DNA from 3 places in the Enterobacter sp. 4974935 genome. Region 1 is predicted to be linked to each of the others. Evidence: predicted binding sites of a transcription regulator. Region 1 holds the regulator's gene; each other region holds the start of a gene.
What was found. Region 1 encodes Fur, which represses iron uptake genes when iron is present. Its sites were predicted from a motif close to ATAATAATGAGAACNACTATCAA; they were not measured.
Positions count from the first base shown of each region.

Region 2: the regulator Fur is predicted to act here: its motif matches at 3,615-3,637, upstream of AC4OVS_RS09200 (TonB-dependent siderophore receptor).
Region 3: the regulator Fur is predicted to act here: its motif matches at 3,956-3,978, upstream of exbB (tol-pal system-associated acyl-CoA thioesterase).

Region 1 covers NZ_JBZWGT010000003.1:3,058,523-3,064,163, forward strand. Annotated here, with positions in the region: gene ybfF (esterase) at 1-277, shown strand, start outside; gene ybfE (LexA regulated protein) at 406-693, shown strand; gene fldA (flavodoxin FldA) at 849-1,379, shown strand; gene fur (ferric iron uptake transcriptional regulator) at 1,671-2,117, shown strand; gene chiQ (ChiQ/YbfN family lipoprotein) at 2,210-2,536, opposite strand; gene chiP (chitoporin ChiP) at 2,584-3,981, opposite strand; gene glnS (glutamine--tRNA ligase) at 4,429-5,641, opposite strand, start outside.
Region 2 covers NZ_JBZWGT010000003.1:1,679,661-1,685,301, forward strand. Annotated here, with positions in the region: partial or broken gene AC4OVS_RS09180 (potassium/proton antiporter) at 1-996, opposite strand, end outside; gene ldcA (muramoyltetrapeptide carboxypeptidase) at 1,094-2,008, opposite strand; gene emtA (membrane-bound lytic murein transglycosylase EmtA) at 2,116-2,727, shown strand; gene ycgR (flagellar brake protein YcgR) at 2,765-3,496, opposite strand; gene AC4OVS_RS09200 (TonB-dependent siderophore receptor) at 3,657-5,641, shown strand, end outside.
Region 3 covers NZ_JBZWGT010000003.1:509,044-514,684, reverse strand. Annotated here, with positions in the region: gene AC4OVS_RS03645 (aldo/keto reductase) at 1-555, shown strand, start outside; gene AC4OVS_RS03640 (TIGR00645 family protein) at 669-1,157, opposite strand; gene AC4OVS_RS03635 (ESA_00282 family adhesion-associated protein) at 1,201-1,704, opposite strand; gene AC4OVS_RS03630 (hypothetical protein) at 1,807-2,211, shown strand; gene AC4OVS_RS03625 (hypothetical protein) at 2,204-2,641, shown strand; gene exbD (TonB system transport protein ExbD) at 2,733-3,158, opposite strand; gene exbB (tol-pal system-associated acyl-CoA thioesterase) at 3,163-3,894, opposite strand; gene metC (cystathionine beta-lyase) at 4,146-5,333, shown strand; gene yghB (DedA family general envelope maintenance protein YghB) at 5,476-5,641, shown strand, end outside.

The DNA of each region.
Region 1 (5,641 bases):
TGTTGACGGACAATGGCGCTTTAACGTCCCGGTACTGTGGGATCAGTATTCGCATATTGTGGGGTGGGAAAATGTCCCCGCCTGGCCGCACCCTACCCTCTTTATTCGCGGCGGCAACTCCCCTTACGTCACTGACGCGTACCGTGACACGCTGCTGGCGCAATTTCCGCAGGCTCGCGCTCACGTCATCGCCGGTGCCGGGCACTGGGTCCACGCGGAAAAACCGGATGCGGTCCTGCGCGCCATTCGCCGCTATCTTACTGATACAGCGAATTGATTAAAAAGCCAGCGACCGGAAGACGACGGGCTTCCAGTCGTTGGCGTGTGGATATGGGTGATGTATGATGGCGCGCTTATCGCCCGGGCATTAGCAGGGCGGCGTGTTTCCCCCGAAGTCTCAGAATCATGGCCAAAGAACAAACGGACCGTACGACACTAGATCTGTTCGCGAATGAGCGTCGACCGGGACGACCGAAAACGAATCCGCTTTCGCGCGATGAACAGCTGCGTATCAATAAACGCAACCAGCTTAAACGCGATAAAAATCGTGGGCTTAAGCGTGTCGAACTCAAGCTGAATGCCGATGCCGTCGATGCGCTTAACGAGTTAGCTGACGCGCGCAACATCAGCCGCAGCGAACTGATCGAAGAGATGCTGATCGCCCAGCTTGAGACGTTACGCGGCAAGGCGTGAGTCAGAAAATCCCCAATATTACCTTTTTCATGTAGCACAGAGTGCAGTCCTGCGTGATAGCTGTTTCCGCAGGGTTGCCTGTTCTGCTATTATTGCCCTTATCCGTGGACAATTTGCGCCACCATACCATTAAGTTTCAAGAGGTTATTTTACTCATGGCAATCATCGGCATTTTCTTTGGCAGTGATACCGGCAATACTGAAAATATCGCAAAAAACATTCAAAAACAGCTCGGTAAAGACGTTGCTGATGTGCATGACATCGCCAAGAGCAGCAAAGAAGATCTCGAGGGCTATGACATCCTGCTGTTGGGCATCCCGACCTGGTACTACGGTGAAGCACAGTGTGACTGGGACGATTTCTTCCCGACGCTGGAAGAAGTCGACTTCAACGGCAAGCTGGTTGCCCTGTTTGGCTGTGGCGATCAGGAAGACTACGCTGAGTATTTCTGTGATGCGCTGGGCACTATTCGCGACATCATTGAGCCGCGCGGTGCGGCGATCGTTGGTCACTGGCCAACAGCGGGTTACCACTTCGAAGCTTCCAAAGGTCTGGCAGATGACGATCACTTCGTTGGCCTTGCCATTGATGAAGACCGTCAGCCAGAGCTGACCGCAGAGCGTGTAGAAAAATGGGTTAAGCAGGTTCGTGAAGAGCTGAACCTGGACGATATCCTTAACGCCTGATATCCCTGCGGCGCAACTCCGGTTGCGCCCGTTGTCCAGGTAAAACCGATTAAATTAATTGCTACAAACTTTTAACTTTTTCGTCCAGACCTGTACAATATCCCCCTGGTAAAAAGTGGGTGCCATCGAACAAGTTTGTTGGTGATACCACGTTTTTATAAGCATACTTTGCTTGAGACTTGCAGTTTTCATTTAGCCATGGCAGTTCTATAATGAGACGCATTATCCCAAGTGCATTTTCTGTCACTTCTTCTTTTGAAGTGAATCGTTTAGCAACAGGACAGATTCCGCATGACTGACAACAATACCGCATTAAAGAAAGCTGGCCTGAAAGTAACGCTTCCTCGGTTAAAAATCCTTGAAGTGCTTCAGGGGCCAGACAATCACCATGTCAGTGCGGAAGACCTTTATAAGCGTCTTATCGATATGGGTGAAGAGATTGGGCTGGCAACCGTCTATCGTGTGCTGAACCAGTTTGATGACGCGGGCATTGTTACTCGTCATAATTTCGAAGGCGGTAAATCCGTGTTCGAGCTGACTCAGCAACACCACCACGATCACCTGATCTGCCTCGACTGTGGCAAGGTCATTGAATTTAGCGATGATTCCATTGAATCACGCCAGCGTGAAATCGCCGCCCGTCATGGCATCCGCCTGACCAACCACAGCCTGTACCTGTACGGTCACTGTGCTGAAGGGGATTGCCGCGAAAATGAACATGCTCACGACGCAAAATAAGTCAGTGTTAATACTCTGAGCCAACCGTGAGGTTGGCTTTTTTTTGCCTGGAAAAAGCCCGGTAAGCGCAGCGCCACCGGGCGTAAAGCAACTTATTTATTGTTATTGCGAATCTCGTCCCATATCTTATCGCAACGCTTCGCCACTTCCTGATCGTTACCGGTTTTACGCGCCTGAATACAGGCCTGGTAATCCATCACGCGAACGTTTTCCTGCGTGGCGAATTGCTCATGGGCTTTGTCTTTTTTTAGCTCGTTCAGCACGCTTTGACAGGCTTCAATCTTCTCAGGTGAACCTTGTGCGGTATTGATGCAAGCGCTATACGCCTCTTTCAGACGGGAGTCTTCTTTCGGCGCCTGATCCTGCGCGCACGCCACCAGCCCGAATGCCAGCAGCGCAACGATTACCCTTTTTTTCATCATGTTCAGTCTCCATAACGGCGGGACACAGCCCGCCGCAGCATTCATCAGAAGATGGTAAATGGCGCAATGACCATGAATTTCACGTCGCGCTCATCCTGGAAGATGTTGCCGTAACCGCCCGCGTAGCTCGGGATATCGGAGTGGTTGTCATACTGGGTGAAGTGCAGTTTGAACATCGTGCCTTTCGCACGGCCCTCCTGCAGGGTATAAATCGCATCCAGACTGTATGAAGACTCTTTCAGACGGTAGTTCGGATCGTAGTAGGCGTCTGGCGTAGCCATATCCGCTGGCTTCGCGTCCCAGGCATACGCGTAGGACGCGCCCACTGCCCAGCCAGGCAGGTTCCAGTTCTTCAGATCATACATTGCGCCGAAGAAGACTGCCTTTTCGCCGTCGGCGTTGAAGTCAGAGCGGTTATCCCACCAGATATCCAGACGACCGTTGGAAGAGGCGTAGGTTGGCGTCATACGTTGCAGGAAATAGCCCTGTTGCCCTTCTGCCTTGACCCATGTCCCCTCCAGACGCAAATCAACCTGACCCACCTTGTAGCCGAAGGTCAGCGCCTGTAACCACGCGGTGCCGTCATAAATATCATTTACGCTGCCATCGCTGACCTTGTCGCGCGTACCGTAGAACTGATAGCTGGTGCTCAGCGGGCTACCTGCGATATCAAATTTGTAGCTGGCTTTAGCAAAGTACTGATCAATATAACCTTCAGCCTGACCAAAAGCCGCTTCCAGCACCAGATCGTTTTTGAAGTCGTACTTCGCCCCCAGCGAGTGGAGATAATCAACTTTGGTTTTTTTATCGTTTTGATAGAACTTGTCCATCTCAATGTGCCACGGCGCTTTGTACTCGTTGGTCCACATATAGGAGAAGCTCAACGCCCCCGCATCGCCGTAGTCAAAATTAGCACCGGCTTCCGCGCCCTGATAGGTACCTGGCATAAAGCTCCAGTGCGGCGCTAACAGCGTCTGACCGGTTGGCTGGATATAACCACCACGCGCCCAGACCGGGCCATATTTGAATTTTGCAGCCGCTTTATACAGGCTGATTCCGCTTTTATCGCCGGACCAGTCTTCGTCGTAAGCTTTATTGCTGGAGGAGAACGCAATTTCGTTCGGATGGCCGCTGTCGCCATTTTCGGCCATTTCAATTGCGGTGAACGCTGCAATATCGATCCCGAACATATCGGCGGCATATCCCGACTGGAAATCCAGGTTGGCGTTCCAGGTCGAGTGAGAGAGGTTAGTTTTGTATTTATCTTCAGTGACGTCTTTACGGTCACGCTCACGTTGCCAGTAATAAATACCGCCCGTAAGGGTGGAATCTTCAATGAAACCTGCTGCTTTTGCCTCTGGCGCAACCACCAGGCCCGACATTGCTGTCACACCGGCGATAGCCAGCGCCAGCGCACTACGTTTGCCACTGAACGTACGCATAGATTATTCCTCTTTGACGAATTAAAACGCCTTAAACGGCGAAAAACAGAAAAGACCAAATGGTCAGGGGTAGTCAGAAATACCCTCGAATTAACTACCGTCTTTAGGTTATTTTTCGCGACGCGAATTATCAATGCTTTTAATCAGGCAAAAGTCAGGATTATGACGAAGAGCACATATTTCGTAGTGCTTTGTAACATTTACCGTGAAGCGAGTACTGGCGGGGGAATACGCTAATTTTCAGCAAGTAACATTGAGATTGAGAATATATTTTTCAGCGTTTCTGTTTTTGGAAAACAACAAACTTTTTTTAAATAAAATAAGTAGCACCACATTGACCTGGAATGTTGGCTTTAAAAGATTATCCCGATGCTTAACGACATGATCGTTAAATAAAAAAACGCCGCATTACGCGGCGTTTGTTTCTCATTGACCAGAGCAGCGTTATTATTCGCCGATCTTAGTCCAGGTATCACGCAGACCCACGGTACGGTTAAATACCGGTTTTTCTGCCGTGCTGTAACGACTGTCCAGGCAGAAATAACCCTCACGTTCGAACTGGAACGCTTTACCGGCTTCAGCGGCTTTTAGAGACGGCTCGGCATACCCCTGCTTGATAATCAGCGACTCAGGGTTAATAACCGCCAGGAAGTCTTCCGCTGCGCCTGGGTTAGGCACGCTGAACAGACGGTCGTAGAGACGGATCTCAACCGGCAGCGCATGCTGCGCGCTCACCCAGTGGATTACACCTTTCACTTTACGGCCATCCGCCGGATCTTTGCTCAGCGTCTCTGCGTCGTACGTACAGAAGATGGTCGTGATGTTACCTTCCGCATCTTTCTCTACGCGCTCGGCTTTGATTACATAGGCGTTACGCAGACGTACTTCTTTGCCCAGCACCAGACGCTTGTACTGCTTGTTCGCTTCTTCGCGGAAGTCGGCACGATCGATCCAGATTTCACCGCTGAACGGCACGTCGCGGGTGCCCATTTCCGGTTTGTTCGGATGGTTAGGCATAGAGACCAGTTCGCTCCCGCCCTGCGGATAGTTTTCGATAACCAGTTTCACTGGATCGATCACCGCCATCGCGCGCGGCGCGTTTTCGTTCAGGTCTTCACGAATGCAGGATTCCAGAGACGCCATTTCGATGGTGTTGTCCTGCTTGGTGACGCCGATACGTTTGCAGAACTCACGAATGGACGCAGAGGTGTAGCCACGACGACGCAGGCCAGAAATGGTCGGCATACGTGGGTCGTCCCAGCCTTCAACGTGCTTGTCAGTGACCAGCAGATTCAGCTTACGCTTGGACATCACGGTGTATTCCAGGTTCAGACGAGAGAACTCGTACTGACGCGGATGCACAGGAATGGTGATGTTATCCAGCACCCAGTCGTACAGACGACGGTTGTCCTGGAATTCCAGCGTGCACAGAGAGTGCGTAATGCCTTCCAGCGCATCGCTGATACAGTGGGTGAAGTCGTACATCGGGTAGATGCACCACTTGTTACCGGTCTGGTGGTGTTCTGCGAACTTAATGCGGTACAGCACCGGATCGCGCATCACGATGAACGGAGACGCCATATCGATTTTGGCACGCAGACACGCTTTACCTTCTTCGAAGCCACCGGCACGCATTTTTTCAAACAGCGCCAGGTTCTCT
Region 2 (5,641 bases), 1.4 Mb from region 1:
CTCACGCAGGTTAAACCCGCGGAACGGCAGCAGCCCGGCAAACACCGACAGCGGACGGGCGATGAAGATCATCCAGGCCGACAAAAGCAGCGCTGGCACGACGATAGGCAGCAGGTCGGAAGGCGTCACCAGCAGGCCCAGCACCAGGAACATGGCGATCTGTGCCAGCCAGGCCAGCCCGTCAAAGTTTTGCAGTATCGCATAACGGTTACGAATCGGTCGGTTGCCCAGCAGGAATCCACAGAGGTAAACCGCCAGAATACCGCTGCCGTCCAGCGCGGTGGTGACGGCAAAGATCAGGATCCCGCCGCTCAGGGCCAGCAGCGGGTAAAGGCCGGAAGGCAGCGTAATACGGTTGATTGTCTGCTGTAACAGGTAACCGCCGCCGAGACCAATGATAATCCCGAGGCCAAACTGCTGGAGGATGTGCCAGGCGAACATCCAGCTCAGGCCAGTTTCGTGCTGCTGGATCATCTCAATCAGGGTGATGGTCAGGAACACCGCCATCGGATCGTTACTGCCGGATTCAATCTCAAGCGTGGAGCCAACGCGTTCGTTCAGCCCCTTGCCGCCGAGCAGCGAGAACACTGCCGCCGCATCGGTAGAGCCGACAATCGCGCCAATAAGCAGGCCTTCCATCATATCGAGGTTAAACAGCCAGGCTGCCATCATACCGGTCAGGCCGGAGGTGATTAGCACGCCGACGGTAGCCAGAGACAGCGCCGGGCCTAAGGCAACGCGAAACGAACTTGCCTGGGTGCGCATGCCGCCGTCCAGCAAGATCACCGCCAGCGCGAGGTTACTTACCATATAGGCGAAAGGGTAATTATCGAAGGGGATACCGCCGATTCCGTCAACCCCCGCCAGCATGCCGATAGCCAGGAAAATGACAAGAATAGGTATGCCAAGGCGCGATGAAAATGAACTTAATAAAATGCTGAAGGTTACCAGGATGGAACCCAGAATGAAAAGACTGATTATCGCTGTGGCACTCAATGTCGTCTTACTCCCACCTCAATGTGAACGCTGTTATTAAAACCCTAACATATTAACAACTGTATCTGCGTTTTATTGAGGGGGAATAACGGCTTTTTTATGCCTTTAAGACCGGATGACCGCTGATTGTTAACCGACTGCCTGAATTACCGTGTGCAAGGTGCGCCCGGGCACCCAGTGGCAAGGTAACGGTTTGCTGCTCATGGCCGAAATTCAGACCGGCGATCACCGGAATATCCAGCCGGGAACGAATGAAATCGACCATCGTCTCCAGCGTGTAGCCCGCGTCGTAATCGTTGGGGGCTGACCCGCTGAAACTGCCCAGCACAATGGCCGACTGCCGATCCAGGATCCCGGCGTGATAAAGCTGTAACAGCATGCGTTCGACGCGGAACGGGTGTTCGTTGATATCTTCCAGCACCAGAATGCCGTCCTCGATCTGCGGCAGCCACGGTGTCCCAATCAGCGATACCAGCATCGCGAGGTTTCCGCCCCACAGCTGCCCTTCACATTCCCAGTGCGGTCCGTTGCCTTGCCACTCGACGGTAAACGTCGGGTTTTGCAGGGCGCGCCAGAAATGGTCCTGCGTAAACGCATCCAGCTCCGGCGCACCAAAGTTGCCGGCCAGCATCGGGCCGCTAAAGGTAATGACGTTATGCAACGCCAGCAGCCCGAGCTGGATCGCCGTGAAATCGCTGTGTCCGCAGATTAACAGCGGATCCTGCTGCTGGCGTGCGGCCAGCCCGGCCCAGTCGATGCTCTCCAGCAGCCGGCTTGCGCCATAGCCGCCGCGCACGGCCAGCACAATGGTGTTTTCACCTTCCAGCGTTGCCAGGCTGTTGATATCGCTCAGTCTCTGCGCCTCCGTACCGGCAAAACGCTGCATGCGGCGGGGGATAATTGTCTGATTTTTTACCTGATGGCCCATTTCCAGCAGGCGCTGAACGCCCCGCTGTGCCGCCTCCTGGTTGATGCAGTAGCCCGACGGTGCAATGAGATGAAACTGAGGCATGGCAATTCCTTGCTGAATGAGAATCTAATTGTCTATATCATGCCGCTTATACGCCGCCTGCTTCAAGGGGCGACGTACCGCGATGACCGGCTATAAGGATAGATGACGTGAAATTGAGATGGTTTGCTTTTTTGATTGTGTTGCTCGCTGGCTGTAGTTCAAAACATGATTATAAAAATCCCCCCTGGAATCCTGAAGTCCCGGTAAAGCGGGCCATGCAGTGGATGCCGATCAGCGAACAAGCCGGGAAGGCCTGGGGCGTGAGCCCGCGCCTGATCACCGCGATCATCGCCGTGGAGTCCGGCGGGAACCCGACGCTGGTGAGTAAATCGAATGCGGTGGGGCTGATGCAGTTAAAAGCCTCTACGGCGGGAAGAGAGGTCTATCGCTACATGGGCTGGAAGGGACAGCCATCCACCAGCGAGCTGAAAAACCCGGAACGTAATATCTCTATGGGAACCGCTTACCTGAGCATTCTGGAGCATGGCATTCTGAAGGGGATTGACGATCCGGAAGTGATGCAATATGCGCTGGTGGTGTCGTACGTTAACGGAGCTGGCGCGCTGCTCCGAACCTTCTCATCCGATCGCAAAGAGGCGATAGAAGAGATTAACGATATGGATAAAGATGAATTCTTCGAACACGTTGTGAAGAATCATCCGTCAGCACAGGCTCCACGTTATATCTGGAAAGTACAGAAAGCAATGGACGCCATGTAACGTCTTTGTCGGGCGGCAGCACGCTGCCCGACGCCTTTCAGCGCACTTTATTCGCGCGTTCCCGCGCTTCACGCTCCAGTGAAAAAATGATGCGCTGTAGTTCGCGCTCGGCGCCTGGCCCGACATTCAGAAAGCGAAAACTCAGTCGCGGCGTGGTAATGGTTTCGTTTTTGCCGTCCACCACCTTGCGCTCGCTGATGGCAATCAGCTGGGCGTCAAACCAGAAGCGTCCCCATCCGCCCATATCCAGCTCGATCTGACTAAAACGCATACCTTCCACCAGCCCTTCCGGCTTCGGCATATCCATCAACGCTCCCATGCCGCCCAGCGACAGGTCGAAGAGACGAAAGCGGATCTCTTTTTTGTCCGGCATTTTCGCCTTACAGAAGTAGGCCGGGTGAAGCGGGGCGCTGATGCGAAAATACTCGCGGCGCTGCACGAACCAGAGATTAGCGGGCAGGGGGGTGATAAACGCAGGCAAACCCTGGTACACGATCGTGGTCAGGCGAGGCAGTATAAACTCGACTTTAGCCCCCTGCGTTTCGGCCATCACCGAGAGGTTTTCTGCCTGTAGCGCGGCACGGTTTTCATAGCTCTGGCTACCCAGATCCACGATCAGGTGTTCTGCCGTCACGTCCAGGATCTTGCTGATAAACTGGCTGGTTGACCAGTTGATGCGCAGCGGCACCTCGCCCTTTTTCAGGTCGCGTAACACCCCTAATACAGCCAGCGGATTTTGTTTCAGGAACTGCTCACTGTAGCTACTCACGCCAGATGGCTCCTCGATAGATGACAGACTGTCTCTGGGTTATCGGCACGCTGGCATGAAACTTAATACAAACGATCTGTTTTTCTCCGCTGATATTGATTTGGTAATAAAAATGATAATAATTGTCGTTCCCAATATCATCTAATAATAAGACGACACTATGAGCACCTCACGTTTTGCGTTATGCGCGTTGGCAGGCGCCGTCACGCTGGCATTGCAGACACAGGCTTTCGCAGAAGAACCCAACATCGTGGTAACCGGTACAGAGCAGGGCAGCGCGCTCCCTGCCTGGACCAATAGCGCCACGAAATCAGCCGTCGCGGAAAGTAAAACGCCGCAGGTGATCAACACCATCGCCGCTAAAGAGATTGAGCAGCGGCACGCCAGTTCGGTAAACGAGATCCTGCGCTATGCGCCGGGCGTTTCCACGGAGGTGCGCGGGAGCACCTCTTACATGAGCGAGTACAAAATCCGCGGGTTCAACGTTGATCAGGAGTTCTACAACGGCCTGCAACTTCCCTATAACGTCACCGGGAACACCAAAGCGCGAATCGATCCGCTGCTGATTGAGAGCGTCGATATCCTGAAGGGGCCGTCATCCGTGCTGTATGGCGGCGGCTCCCCGGGTGGGCTGGTCAATATTCAGAGTAAAAAGCCGCAGAAAGAGGCGAAAACGGAACTGGGCTTTAATACCGGAAACCGCAATCTGAAAGAGGGGTACCTGGATTCCACGGGGCAGATCGCGAACAGCGACTGGAACTATCGTCTGCTGGGCAAAGCAACGGAAAGTGACGAACAGGCGCACACCACGCGCTATGAAAACTATCTGGTGGCCCCCTCCGTGACCTGGCAGCCGGATGACAAAACGCGCCTGACCATTGACGCGCTGGCGCAAAATACGCCGAGCCTGACGCCGTCTGATCCGATGCCGCTAAGCTATCTGCGGTCTAAATACGCCGATCGTCGTGACTATGCCGGGGATGAGTGGAGCGGCTTCAAACAGCGCCAGTGGATGCTGGGCTACAGCTTTGAGCATGAGTTTGACAGTGGCTGGGGCTTTAACCAGAAAGCGCGCTACTTTGACGTGGATACCCACCAGCGCAGCGCCTATTCCACCGGGACGGGCAGCGAGGTCTACCAGCTTAACCGCTTCGCCTATACCACGGATGAAGATTTGCAGAGCTTCAACATTGATAACCAGGTTACCCGAACCGTCGCGCTGGGGGACTGGCAACATCATCTGCTGGCGGGCTTTGACTACCAGAAGCTGAACTCTCACTTCCATTATCGTTACGCCTCGTCCACACCGGGTATCGATATGCGCAATCCGGATCACTCGCAGATCGATAACGATGCGCTGGGGCTTTACACCGCGCAGAAAAACCGTCTCAGCTATCAGCAGAATGGCTATTACCTCCAGGATCAGATTGCGTTTGGCGGGCTGAACGTGCTGGCCAGCCTGCGCTATGACGACTACCGTTCCGTCACCACCAACTATCTGCAAAACGGTGACAAAGCCTGGGTATCGCAGGATCGCCTCACCAAACGACTGGGCGCGCTTTATGCCTTCGACAATGGTCTCTCGCCGTTTATCAGCTATTCGGAAGGTTTCGCACCGGTATCGCCGCAGGGTACGCTGACCGCGAAAGACGTTAAGCCCACCACCAGTAAGCAGGTGGAGGGTGGGGTGAAATATCTGCTGGCGGAATATGCAACTACCTTCACCGCCTCGGTGTTTAACATTCGTCAGAAAAATGTGGTGACCAGCGATCCGGGCTTCCTCAACTACCGACAGACCGGGGAAGTGGAATCGAAAGGCGCGGAGCTTTCCGCTATTAGTCGTCCAACGGATAACCTGACGCTGATTGCCAATTATGCCTACACCCACGCCATCAATACCGAAGATGACAAGTACCAGGGCAAACGACCGACGCAGGTCCCTGAGAACGCCTTTAATCTGTGGGGAGATTACACCTTTGACAGCACGCCGCTGAGAGGGTTAGCGCTGGGGGCTGGTGCACGCTACACCGGGCCGATGGAGATCTCGCCAGCCAATGATGCAGGCAAGCTGGGCGGTACGACGCAGTACGATCTGGCGGCATCTTACCGCATGGGCGAACTGGCGCCATCGCTGGAGGGGCTGAC
Region 3 (5,641 bases), 2.5 Mb from region 1:
CTGTACGTCGGCATTTCGTCCTACTCCACGGAACGCACGACGGTGATGGCCGAATTGCTGCGCGAGTGGAAGATCCCGCTTTTGATCCACCAGCCCTCTTACAACCTGCTTAACCGCTGGGTCGACAAGACTGGTCTGCTGGACGCGCTGGAGAAAAACGGAACGGGCTGTATCGCCTTTACCCCGCTGGCGCAGGGCCTGCTGACCGGGAAATACCTGAACGGTATTCCGGACGGTTCACGTATGCAGCGCGAAGGGAAAAAAGCGCGCGGCCTGACGGAGAAAATGCTGACCGAAGCCAACCTGAGCAGCCTTCGTCTGCTGAACGAGATGGCGCACGCGCGCGGGCAGACGATGGCGCAGATGGCGCTAAGCTGGCTGTTGAAAGATACACGTGTAACGTCAGTGCTCATCGGCGCGAGCCGCCCGGAGCAACTGGAAGAGAACGTTCAGGCGCTGAATAACCTGTGCTTTACCGAAGATGAACTGACGCGGATTGACCAGCACGTGGCGGATGGTGAGCTGAATTTGTGGCAGGCGTCGTCGGATAAATAAATAGTGCGGTCCGATGCTTTCGCCCCTCACCCTAACCCTCTCCCCAGAGGGGAGAGGGAACTTGAACACCCTCTCCCCTCTGGGGAGAGGGCAGGGTGAGGGGCCTGGTAAATTTATTTCTTACTGATCTTATCCAGATATCCCATCACAAACGCCGACAGTACAAACGTCAGGTGGATAATCACATACCACATCAGCTTATTATCCGGGACGTTTTTAGCATCCATAAAGACACGTAACAGGTGAATAGACGAAATCGCCACAATCGACGCCGCGACTTTATTTTTCAGCGATGAGGCGTCCATTTTCCCCAGCCAGTTGAGCTTTTCTTTGTGCTCGGCGATATCAAGCTGAGAGACGAAATTCTCATAACCGGAGAACATCACCATCACCAGTAATCCTCCTACCAGCGTCATATCCACCAGCGACAGCAGAACCAGAATCAAATCGGCTTCTGCCACGGAGAAAATGTTTGGCAGGACGTGGAATATCTCCTGGAAGAACTTGATCGTCAGGGCGACCAGCGCCAGAGAGAGACCAAAATAGACGGGTGCGAGCAGCCAGCGAGAGGCATACATTGCGTTTTCAAAGAAGCGTTCCATAAAATCCTGTCTGCAAACGAAACCAGCGCTCAGTATATCTCAACTATACCTCGTTGGGATCCACATCCGGACGCGCATACTCCGGCCAGACCAGTGCGACCAGTTCCGGGTAGGCTTCCAGGCTAAACTCGCGAAAACACTGGCGCAGATTTAATACGTCTAAATCGGAATACGACACCTTCTCGCCATTCAGACAGCGCTTTTTGATATTGTCGTAATATTTATAGACCGCCGAATTAAGGTCGCTACAGCGGCGCTGCGCGTCGAACAGGCCGGGCGTATCATTAATTTCGGCCATTTTCATTCGCTTAATTGTCGCATGGAGAAAATCGATATATTCGTGATTCACCCGCCAGTACCAGACTGGCGTCACGGCGTTCATCAAGACGGAGAAATGATCTTCCCCCTCCTCTTTGGACATCAATTCAGGCTGCGGTGGTTCACTGGCGTCATTTGACACTTTCGTTTTATTGAACTCTTGCATCAATAAAAGCACGCCAGCGGTCAGTAATAGTAACGTTACGACCGTGAAGAAAATGCTGTTCATGGGTAGGCTCCATTTTTTTTGATTTTAAAATTGCCTCATGATATTGTCAACGAATCTCACCCTTTTTCCAACCCCACCCTTTTGAAATTAAAGGAAATTAAAATGCTGCCCGACAATCTTGTCCCGGCAAAGTACCACATTACGCCTGTGGAACAGCCTTCGACGGAAGCAGATAAAGAGGCGAATTTCACTCAAGGAAAAAGAAAACTCTCCGACTATGAAGCCGATATATTAATTGGTGTTTCACGCACCGGCAAATCCCGTAATATGGTGCTGGAAGAGCACGATCGCCATTTAAAAGAACGGTTATTTCGTGCCATCAAGATTGAAGCCTTAGTTCATCTGCTAAATGATTTACAGGCCGAAGGGGAAATAGATGCCCAGGCTCTAAGTCAAATAATGGCCGAGAAAACACAGCAAATAAATGAAGCTGGCAATGAAATTTGGCTTAACTTAATTACGCGTGAAAAAAGCAATCCCATTTTTTATAACCTGGGGGATGATTAACGTGAATGATGATAGCGGTAATAACGTTTATTTGACTTTAGATGATAAGAAAAGCGATGAATTTATCTTAAAGCAGAATCTCGACGCCCTGAAAAAGATAAAAAATGACGAGATGACGCGAATAACGCAGGACTTGGTTTCGATTCCGGCCACGCTGGTGCGCCTGAAATGGCAGAACCGTCGGGAAATTTATGCCTTGCAGGCCAAAGAGGAGATTTACGGCGCGGTGATGAACGCCATTATTGAGCTGCGCCCTGAGCTTAAAGAGAAGATCCTTGGGCGACTGGAGACGAACTATCAGTACCTGCTGGCACGCGAGACAGCCACCCTGCGCCTGACCCGTAAACTCTCGGAAGGCAACTATCGCACATCAAACGTCACCTGCGTGGCGCTCGATGAAGAGGCGTCAACAACATCTTCTAACTGCTGACAACGTGGTTCGCCCGGCGGCGCTAGCCTGAGATTGTAGGCCGGGTAAGGCGAAGCCGCCACCCGGCACGGAAGGCGGCTTCGCCTTCGTTTTACTTCGCGGCCGCTTTCTCTTCGCCGACCAGACCAATCTTCAGGTATCCCGCCTGATGCAGCGTGTCCATTACCTTCATCATGGTTTCATAATCGACGGTTTTATCCGCGCGGAAGAAGACGGTGGTGTCTTTCTTGCCGCCGGTCAGCTGGTCCAGCGCCGGAATAACCGAGGCATCCGTCACCGGATCGTTGCCCAGGAACATGGACTTATCGGCCTTCACGGACAGGTAGACAGGCTTTTCCGGACGCGGCTGCGGCTGGCTGGAGGACGCTGGCAGATTCACCTTCACGTCCACCGTCGCCAGCGGCGCGGCAACCATAAAGATAATCAGCAGAACCAGCATGACGTCGATAAACGGCGTCACGTTGATCTCATGCATTTCACCGTTATCGTCCAGATTTTCATTAAGACGCATTGCCATACAATCAACCTACGCGCAGTTTGGACGCCGCATGCACCGGTTTAACGGCGCTGGCGTTCAGGTCCAGATCGCGGCTTTGCAGCAGCAGAACCTGCGCGGCAACGTCACCCAGTGTGGCTTTGTAACTGCCAATCATGCGCGCGAAGATGTTATAGATAACTACCGCAGGGATAGCGGCAACCAGACCGATAGCCGTTGCCAGCAGCGCTTCTGCGATACCCGGCGCGACGACCGCAAGGTTAGTGGTCTGCGTCTGGGCGATACCGATAAAGCTGTTCATGATGCCCCAGACGGTACCGAACAGGCCGACGAACGGGGAGATAGCGCCGATAGTCGCCAGGTAGCCGTTACCGCGGCCCATATGACGACCCACGGCCGCAACGCGACGCTCCAGACGGAAGCCGGTACGCTCTTTAATGCCTTCGTTATCTTCACTGCCTGCGGAGAGTTCCAGCTCGTTCTGCGCTTCGTTCACTAACAGGGTAGTCAGGCTTTTCGCATGGAAGGATGAGGTGATATCAGAAGCCTGATCCAGAGAGCGGGCTTCCGCCAGCTGCTTCTGCTCACGCTTGAGGCGGCGTTTTTGTGAAAGAAGTTCGGCGCTCTTGCTGAAGAAGATAGCCCAGGTGATCACGGACGCCAGAATCAGGCCGATCATCACAACCTTAACGACGATGTCAGCATGTTGATACATGCCCCAAACGGAGAGATCCGTCTGCATCAAATTATTACCCACTCTGTATCTCCAGGACGCAAATCACACAATCTGAACGTAATAATATCAAAACGTCGTCGAATTGATAGTAGTTCTCATTAGTATTTACATAGTGCCGTAATTTTCGCTCACTTTCCTTGCGCTTACGCAGTAAAAATTTCTTATGCGAATATTTGATAATATTTTCTGCTTATTCGATAAGCATCCGGATGCACATTGTGACAATCGTGGTAGTCTGGACGTCCAGACGTATAAAAATAGGGTTAGCGAACATGACTAAAAAGCAGCTTGAGACCACGCTGGTGCAGGCAGGACGCAGTAAAAAATACACCCAGGGCTCGGTCAACAGCGTGATCCAGCGTGCCTCCTCGCTGGTGTTTGATACCGTCGAAGATAAAAAAATCGCCACGCGTAATCGCGCTAAGGGCGGGCTGTTTTACGGTCGCCGTGGCACGTTAACCCATTTCTCGTTGCAGGAAGCCATGTGCGAACTGGAGGGCGGCGCGGGCTGCGCGCTGTTCCCGTGCGGTGCGGCGGCGGTCGCCAATACCATTCTGGCGTTTGTTGAACAGGGTGACCACATCCTGATGACCAATACCGCCTACGAGCCAAGCCAGGACTTCTGCACCAAAATACTCAGCAAGCTCGGCGTCACCACCAGCTGGTTCGATCCGCTGATTGGGGCCGGTATTGCCGGGCTTATTCAGCCCAACACGCGCGTTGTGTTCCTGGAATCTCCCGGCTCCATCACTATGGAAGTGCATGACGTCCCGGCCATCGTGAAGGCGGTGCGCAGCATAGCGCCGGAAGCGATCATCATGATCGACAACACCTGGGCGGCAGGTGTGCTGTTTAAAGCCCTGGAATTTGACATCGATATCTCCATTCAGGCGGCGACCAAATACCTGATTGGCCACTCAGACGGCATGATCGGTACGGCGGTATCTAATGCCCGCTGCTGGGAGCAATTGCGTGAAAACGCCTACCTGATGGGCCAGATGGTGGATGCCGATACCGCCTACATGACCAGCCGGGGCATCCGTACGCTCGGCGTGCGTCTGCGTCAGCATCACGAAAGCAGCCTGCAAATTGCACAGTGGCTGGCGCTGCATCCGCAGGTGGAGCGCGTTAACCATCCGGCGCTGCCGGGCAGCAAGGGCCACGAATACTGGCAACGTGACTTTACGGGCAGCAGCGGGTTGTTCTCATTTGTTCTTAAGAAGCGCCTGAATGACGCCGAGCTGGCAAGCTATCTGGATAACTTTACCCTCTTCAGCATGGCCTATTCATGGGGTGGGTTTGAATCGTTGATCCTGCCCAATCAGCCGGAGCAGATTGCGGCCCTGCGCCCGGGCGGCGAGGTGGACTTCGAGGGGACCTTAATCCGCCTGCATATCGGGCTGGAAAATGTGGACGATTTAATTGCGGATTTATCGGCAGGATTTGAGCGCATCGTGTAAAGTGCTGGCTGACATGTACTCCCTGGACGCTATTCTGAACACCGCAAGCAGAAAAGTCTGTATGAGATGCGCCTGCGATCAACCCCGACAGGCAAAATTGGGAGTACAATAGCGTTATATCTGCTGTTCCACAGGAAAGTCCATGGCTGTTATTCAAAATATCATCACGGCGCTCTGGCAACACGATTTTGCCGCGCTGGCGGACCCACATGTCGTCGGGATTGTCTATTTCGTGATGTTCGCGACGCTGTTTCTGGAAAATGGATTACTGCCAGCCTCATTTTTACCCGGTGACAGCCTGCTCCTGC